2 regions of the Catellatospora chokoriensis genome follow, and region 1 is predicted to be linked to the other one. Evidence: riboswitches for the same ligand, from Rfam matches in the RefSeq annotation. Region 1 holds a riboswitch; the other holds the start of a gene.
What was found. Region 1 has a riboswitch for cobalamin ahead of HAV39_RS19405 (VWA domain-containing protein). Riboswitches for the same ligand answer to the same signal wherever they lie in the genome.

Region 1 (3,534 bases):
CAGGTGCCGTTCTTGACCTCGGAGGACAGGTTCACCGTGTAGATGGTGTCGATGTTGTCCGTGCTGCCGCCGGAGCGGTTGTGCAGGTTGTACACCGAGCCGTCCGGCGCGACCAGGTCCACGATCAGGTCACCCTTGTATGTGTGCACGATGTGCACCTCGACCTTGGACGTCGTCGAGCCGTTGCCCGTGCAGCCGGAGATCGTGATGTTGCTGTACACGCCGGTGGTGTTGTTGTCGGGGATGCTGACGTCGGTGCCGTTGGTGGCCGCCGCGCAGCTGCCGACCGGGTTGACCGTCCAGGTGAACGAGGCGGTGCCGGTGCCGCCGGCGCTGTCGTTGACGGTGACGGTGACGGTGTAGGTGCCCGCGGTGCTGGGCGTGCCGGTGATCTGGCCGGTCGACGAGTTGATCGACGTGCCGGCCGGCAGGCCGCTGGCCGACCAGCTGTACGGCGACGTGCCGCCGGACGCGGAGCTGTTCAGGGTGACCGCGTTGCCGACGGTGGTCGACTGGTTGCCCGGGCCGGTGACGGACACGCCGCCCGGTGCCCCGCCGAGGGAGACCGCCGCGTTGTAGATGTCGGTGGCGAAGTAGCGGACCTCGGTGTACACACCCGGGTTCTGCGGGCGGGCACAGCCGATGCCCCAGCTCACGATGCCGATCTGGATCCACTCGTTGCTGGCGTTGCGCTTGACCATCGGGCCGCCGGAGTCACCCTGGCAGGTGTCCACGCCGCCGGAGGTGTAGTTGCCGGCACAGATCTCCTCGTTGAAGATCAGGCCCGAGTAGCTGCCGCCCGCGCCCTGGCACTGGGTGTCGCTGATGAACGGCACCTGCGCCTTGAGCAGGTAACGCTGCTGGCCGCCGCCCTCGGTCGCGGCGCCCCAGCCCATCACCTGGAAGTTGCCGCTGTGCAGCGACGTGTCCGTGGCGATCTTCAGCAGCGGGGCGGCGGTGATCGGGCTGGACAGGCGGATCAGCGCCCAGTCCTTGCCGTTGCCGTTGTAGCCCGGCGCGCGGTAGACGTAGTTGGAGGTGCGGGTGGTCCGGGTCGGATCCTGCAGGTCGACCACGCCCCAGGTGGCGGTGATCGAGGTGTTGTTGCCGGTCGCGCCGACGCAGTGCGCCGCGGTGAGCACCAGGCTCGGGGTGTACATCGCACCGCCGCAGCCCATGGACAGGCGCACGATCCACGGGAACTCGCCCTGCGCGGCCGGGGTGCCGCCCACGACCTGCGGTGTGATCGGGCCGGGGTCGGCGGCCGGCGCGGCCTGCGCCGGGACCGCGGCCGAGCCCAGGGCGAGCATGGCACCGGCCAGCGCGATCGCGCCGGCACGCAGTGCCGTTCGTAGTGAATTCCGCACAGGATCCTCCCAAGGTCCACCCGGCGCCGAGCGCTTCTGGCGCCGGATCGCCGGAGAGTTTCCCTGGAAGCTAGCGGAAGACAACGATACATAGCAATATCGAAGTTGATTGTTACGTACTGATGTCGCGGCGAGCCGCGGCCGTGACACTCGCCTCCGGACGGGCGACCCGCTTTGACGCGGCGCACCGCGTCCGTCACGATGACCGGTGAGCGGCAGTGGAGGAACCCGGTGCGAATCCGGGGCGGTCCCGCCACTGTCACCGGGGAGCGACCCCTCCCGAACGGCGCCGTCGGCATGACGCGTGCCGTTTCGGCACCAGGCCACGGCCGTTGACACGGTTGGAAGGCCGAGGGGAAGCGTCGATCCGGGAGCCAGGACACTCCGGCCGCTCGCGACGCCGCACGGCGTCGTGACGTCACCGACGCCGGAGGGCGGCCCTCGGTGGTGCGCCGTTCCGGCGCGCCGCGGGGACGGGCCACCGGCGGAGTTCGCGGGCGAGGAAACCCGCGGAGAGGACTCGCGCATGGGCTCGTGCCTGGGCGGGACATGACCCCGCCGTACCCGTTCGCAGCCGTCGTCGGCCTGGCCGACCTGCGGCTCGCCCTGCTGCTCAACGCCGTCTCGCCCGCCATCGGCGGGGTGCTGGTGCGCGGCGAGAAGGGCACCGCCAAGTCCACCGTCGTACGCGCCCTGGCCCGGCTGCTGCCCAGCATGGACGTCGTCGCCGGGTGCCGGTTCGGCTGCGACCCGGCGTCGCCCTACGGCGCGTGCCCGGACGGGCCGCACAGCGCCGGTCAGGACGCCGGTCAGGGCGTCGTTGTCCGGCGCGCCAGGCTGGTCGAACTGCCCGTCGGGGCCACCGAGGACCGGCTCGTCGGCGCGCTCGACCTGGAGCGCGCGCTCACCGCGGGGCAGGCCGCGTACTCGCCGGGCCTGCTGGCCGCGGCGCACCGCGGCGTGCTCTACGTCGACGAGGTGAACCTGCTCCACGACCACCTGGTGGACCTGCTGCTCGACGCCGCCGCCATGGGCGAGGCGTACGTGGAGCGCGACGGCGTCTCGGTGCGCCACGCCGCCCGGTTCCTGCTGGTCGGCACCATGAACCCGGAGGAGGGCGAGCTGCGCCCGCAGCTGCTCGACCGGTTCGGGCTGGCGGTGCAGGTGCGCGCCCCGCGCGAGCCGCGCGAGCGGGTGGAGGTGGTGCGGCGGCGGCTGGCGTACGAGGCCGACCCGGCCGCGTTCGCCGCGCGCTGGGCCGACGCCGACGCCGAGCTGGCCGAGCGCATCGACATCGCCCGGCGGCGGCTGCCCGCGGTGGGGCTGCCCGACGCGGAGCTGACCCGGATCGCCCACGTGTGCGCCACGTTCGAGGTCGACGGGCTGCGTGCCGACCTGGTGGTGGCCCGCGCCGCGCTGGCCCTGGCCGCCTGGCACGGCCGGGACCGGGTCACCGCGCAGGACGTGCGCGACGCGGCCCGGCTGGCCCTGCCACACCGCCGCCGGCGCGACCCGTTCGACGCCCCCGACCTGGACGAGCAGGCGCTGGAGGACGCGCTGAACAGCGCGCCCCCGCCCGCGGACGCCGACGGAGCCCGTGACGGCGGCGACCCTGGCGGGCCCGACGACGCGGACGACCGCGACCGGCGCGGCGACGGCCCGGACGGTGGCCTCGGCAGCGGCTCGGACGGCGCGGCCGAGCGGGACGGTGACGGCGACCTGGACGGCGACGGCTCCGGCCCGGACGACGGGCCGGACGGGCCCGACGATGACGGGCCGGACGGCGGTCCGGGGCAGGGCGGGCCCGGTGGTGCGGTCCCCGATGAGGACGGCACGCCGCTGCGGCCGGTGCCGCACGGGGACACGCGGCAGCGGGACGGGGTCGACGAGGGGCGTTACGCGTCCGCGGGGCAGCAGCACGCCGAGGCGGCCGCGCCGCGGCGGGCGCGGCTGTTCGCGGTGAAGGGGACCGGGGAAGGGGCGGCGGGGCGGCGCTCGCCCGCGTACACCCGGATGGGCCGGACCGTCGGCGCGCGGGTGCCCGGCGGCACGCTGACCGCGCTGCACCTGGCGGCGACCGTGCGGGCCGCGGCCCGGCAGCAGCAGGCCCGCGGCCGGGCCCCCGGCGGCCCGCTGCGGCTGGCCGCGGCCGACCTGCGCGAGCCGG
Region 2 (3,534 bases), on a different contig from region 1:
ACCGGCCCCGGCGCGCCCGGCTGGCCTGGTACGGCCGCGTCCTGGAGGAGATCCTGGCGCTCACGCAAATGGACGATGTCGTGCTGGTCGGCAATTCGCTGGGCGCGGCAGTCGCCCTCGCGGCCTCCTCTCCCCGCATCGCAGCCCGCGCTCTGATCTCGCCCGCGGGATACATCCGGCTCACGATCGACCCGAAACTGGCGTCAGCGTCGGCGGCGTGGCTGCTCCGACCCACCGTCGACCGCACCCGCAGCATGCTCAGGCTGTTCGTCGCATCCGGCCAGAACCCGCCCGAGACTGAGGTGGAGTGGATGACGCTCGTGGCTGCCAATTGCCGCACTACGCTGGCCCCGCCACCCCTGCCCGCACAACTGCTGACCGACCGCGCGCAGCGGCCCTGCGTTGTCGGCGTAGGCGAGCACGACCGCTTCCTTCCGCCACGACGGCTGGCACCAGCAGTGCGGCGCAGCATGAACCTCGACCTGCGAGTCCTCCCGAAAATGGGCCACCTGACCACACCCGAACACCTCGACGGTGTCGCCAACCTCATCGCCGAGGTCGTCGACCCGCCGCGCAGTTGAGAATTCTGCGCGTGAGTACGCCGGGTCCAGGCATCGGCACGGCCCGGCCGATACCGAGATAGGCCCCCACATTCCCGGTGCAGGCGACTCCTGGCTTCCGTCGCCGCACTCGCCTTATTCGGCGTAGAAACCTTCCCGCGCCTGCGTTTGGCATGGCCTCGGTGCAAAGTGCTCGGGCCGCACGTCGAAGGAGGTCTTCGCCAGAGTGGCCGCGCTCACCGTCGGCTCGATGTCATCGGCTGTGGCCAGGCCTCACTCCACCCACGCCGACAGATCGCGCTGTTCGGCAGGTAGCGAGCTCAGCTCGGCACAGAAGGCACGCAGATCGCGGGCACGCAGCCATGCCTCGAACGCCGACTCGAACACAGCCCCCAGCTGTGAACACGGCGGCGATGTGATCACGCTGTCGGTGATGCGAATGAAGATCAGTTGGTGGTCACCTCCCGGCAGCGTAGACGGCGAGACGCAGGCGCAGATGTGCGAGGTGGTGACGCTTGTGACCCGGTGCTGCGGCGAGCCGATCCCGACCGCAGCACCTTCTGCACGGTCTAGAAGAACGCCAGTTTGATGCCCAGCCCGATGAACGCCGCCGCGCATCCGCGCTGAATCTGCCGCTGCCACGCGTGCAGCCGGTGTGCCAGCCGCCCGGCTGCGGCGCCGAGGCTGACGTCGACGGCCAGTTGCACGGCGATGAACAGCACGCCCAGGGTGATGAGCTGGGCAGTGACGTGTCCACGCGACGGATCGGCGAACTGGGGCAGGAACGCCAGGCTGAACAGGATCATCTTCGGGTTGAGCAGATTGGTGACCATGCCGCGCCCGAATGCCGCCCGGCCGCTGAACCCCTCCGCCGCGACGCCGGTGGGGGCGGTCGCGGGGCGGCGCAGTGCCTGCACGCCCAGCACGACCAGGTAAGCGGCACCGGCGTACCGGATCGCCTCGAACACCGGCGGCGATCCGGCGACCAACCCGGCCAGGCCGGCCACGACGGCGCTGATGTGCACCGCTTCTCCAGCTGCGACACCTGCGGCGGCGAGCATCCCGGCGCGTGTGCCGTAGCGGGCGCCGTTGGCGAGCACGAACATCATGTCCGGGCCCGGGGTGAGCATGAGCAGGGTGATCGCGGCCAGGTAGCCGACCAGCACCTCGACCGGCAGGAGGCTCATCATGCCGTCCCGCCGTGTGTGGTGAGTGCCCGGCGTAGCGCGAGGCGGTGCCGGCGTCGGATCTCGGCCTGCTCGTACTGGCGGCGGTCGTCGTCGGTCTGCGGCAGCAGCGGTGGGATCGGCCGCGGTTGGCCGAGGTCGTCGACGGCGACCATGACCAGGTGCGCGGTGGCCACGGTGGTGGCGGGCACGGACCGGTCCCACCGGTCGGCGGTGACGGTGACCGCGACCTCCATGGACGAGCGCCCGGCCCAGGTGATGCGGGCTCGTACATGGACGACGTCGCCGACGCGGACGGCCTGCAGGAACGCGGTCTCGTCGATCGCGGCGGTGACGGCCGGCCCGTCGGAATGGCGGGCCGCGACGACCCCGGCCACGGAGTCGATGAGGTTGAGGATGCGCCCGCCGTGCACGGTGCCCATCAGATTGGTGTGGTGCTGATCCATGATCTGCGACAAGGTCAGCTCGGAAGCTGCCGGGGGTCGCCCGGCCAGTGCCGGGCGCAGTGCGGTGGCGGTCACCGGTGTGTCCCTCCCTCGAGAACCACACCGCCGCACCACGCGCAGCGTCCCGGCGCAGGGCAGCACGACACACCTCTCCCTGCCCAGGCCCACCCGCGAGGCCGGCGGCGGCGCACACGGCGTGTGCGCGGCACGGGCAGGTCTTCGGACTCGCGGGCAGGACCGGACACCGTCCGATCACCTACTGGCCGTCGCTTCCCAGGCCCTGCGGCCCAGTGCTTGTTGACGGCGGTCGTTCCCGCTCACCGCTGCGGGGCAGTCCCGGACTCTCACCGGGTTCCCTCTTACGACACCCACCGGACCAGGACCTGTGGGTGAACCAGCGCCGCCGAGAGCATAACGGCCGGATACCGTGACGACCCAGCGGCGAGCCGGTGTCGCCGATCACGGCCGCCTGGTCTCCATGCCCGGCATTGACGGGATGAATTCGTCGCCTTGCGCAGCGAGGTCTTTCCGCCCAGCTCATGTCTCGGTATCCCATTGGCCTCGCCTTGCCGTGCGGCTTGTGCCACATCGTGGGAATGGGCCTGTCGAACCAACTGTTCCCTTCAAGTCAGGGCAGAAGCACCGAAAACGGTCGGTGGGCGGACATCGGCGTCCGTGTTGTCTGCCGCACCGATTTCAGCCGCATCTTCGGGGAGAACGACATGGAACTTGGTCTCGCATTGCCCACGTCCGGCCCGCAGACCTCGCCCGAGACGATCGTCAAGGTCGCCAAGGAAGCCGAGCGGCTGGGCTATGCCGCCCTGTGGACCTATGAACGTCTGCTCCGTCCGATCGACGACGTCACGCTGTGGTCGGGTGGTGAGCCACAGCAGGTGCCCGAGGTCTACCGCTCGGTGTACGAGCCACTGGAGACCCTGAGCTACGTCGCGGCCGTCACCGAGCGAATCAAACTGGGCACCGGAATCATCATCGCGCCGTTGCACGTGCCCGTGACGCTTGCTCGCCGATTCGCCACCCTGGACCGGCTCAGCGGCGGGCGGGTGCTCGCGGGCGTCGGTGCGGGCTGGCAGCACCACGAGTTCGACACGGCGAACGTGTCGCGAAGCCGCCGGGGCGACCGCCTCGAGGAGGTCATCGCGGCGATGCGCGCGGCGTGGGCCCCCGACCCGGTCCGGTTCGACGGTGAGTTCTACCAGATCGCGCCGTCGGAGGTGAACCCGAAACCAGTACAGGCCAACATTCCCGTGCTCATGGCCGCGATGACGCCGGCCGCCGTCAAACGCGCCGGCCGGATCGCCGACGGGCTGCTCCCCATCGCCT

Region 2: another riboswitch for cobalamin. It lies ahead of HAV39_RS13560 (acyl-CoA thioesterase); the one in region 1 lies ahead of HAV39_RS19405 (VWA domain-containing protein).

The regions. Positions count from the first base shown of each region.
Region 1 is NZ_JAAOTI010000012.1:120,014-123,547, forward strand. Features, by position in the region: gene HAV39_RS19400 (trypsin-like serine protease) at 1-1,367, opposite strand, end outside; cobalamin riboswitch at 1,589-1,752, shown strand; gene HAV39_RS19405 (VWA domain-containing protein) at 1,917-3,534, shown strand, end outside.
Region 2 is NZ_JAAOTI010000007.1:313,226-316,759, forward strand. Features, by position in the region: gene HAV39_RS13545 (alpha/beta fold hydrolase) at 1-581, shown strand, start outside; gene HAV39_RS13550 (hypothetical protein) at 834-1,178, opposite strand; gene HAV39_RS13555 (LysE family translocator) at 1,130-1,750, opposite strand; gene HAV39_RS13560 (acyl-CoA thioesterase) at 1,747-2,268, opposite strand; cobalamin riboswitch at 2,387-2,607, opposite strand; gene HAV39_RS13565 (LLM class F420-dependent oxidoreductase) at 2,790-3,534, shown strand, end outside.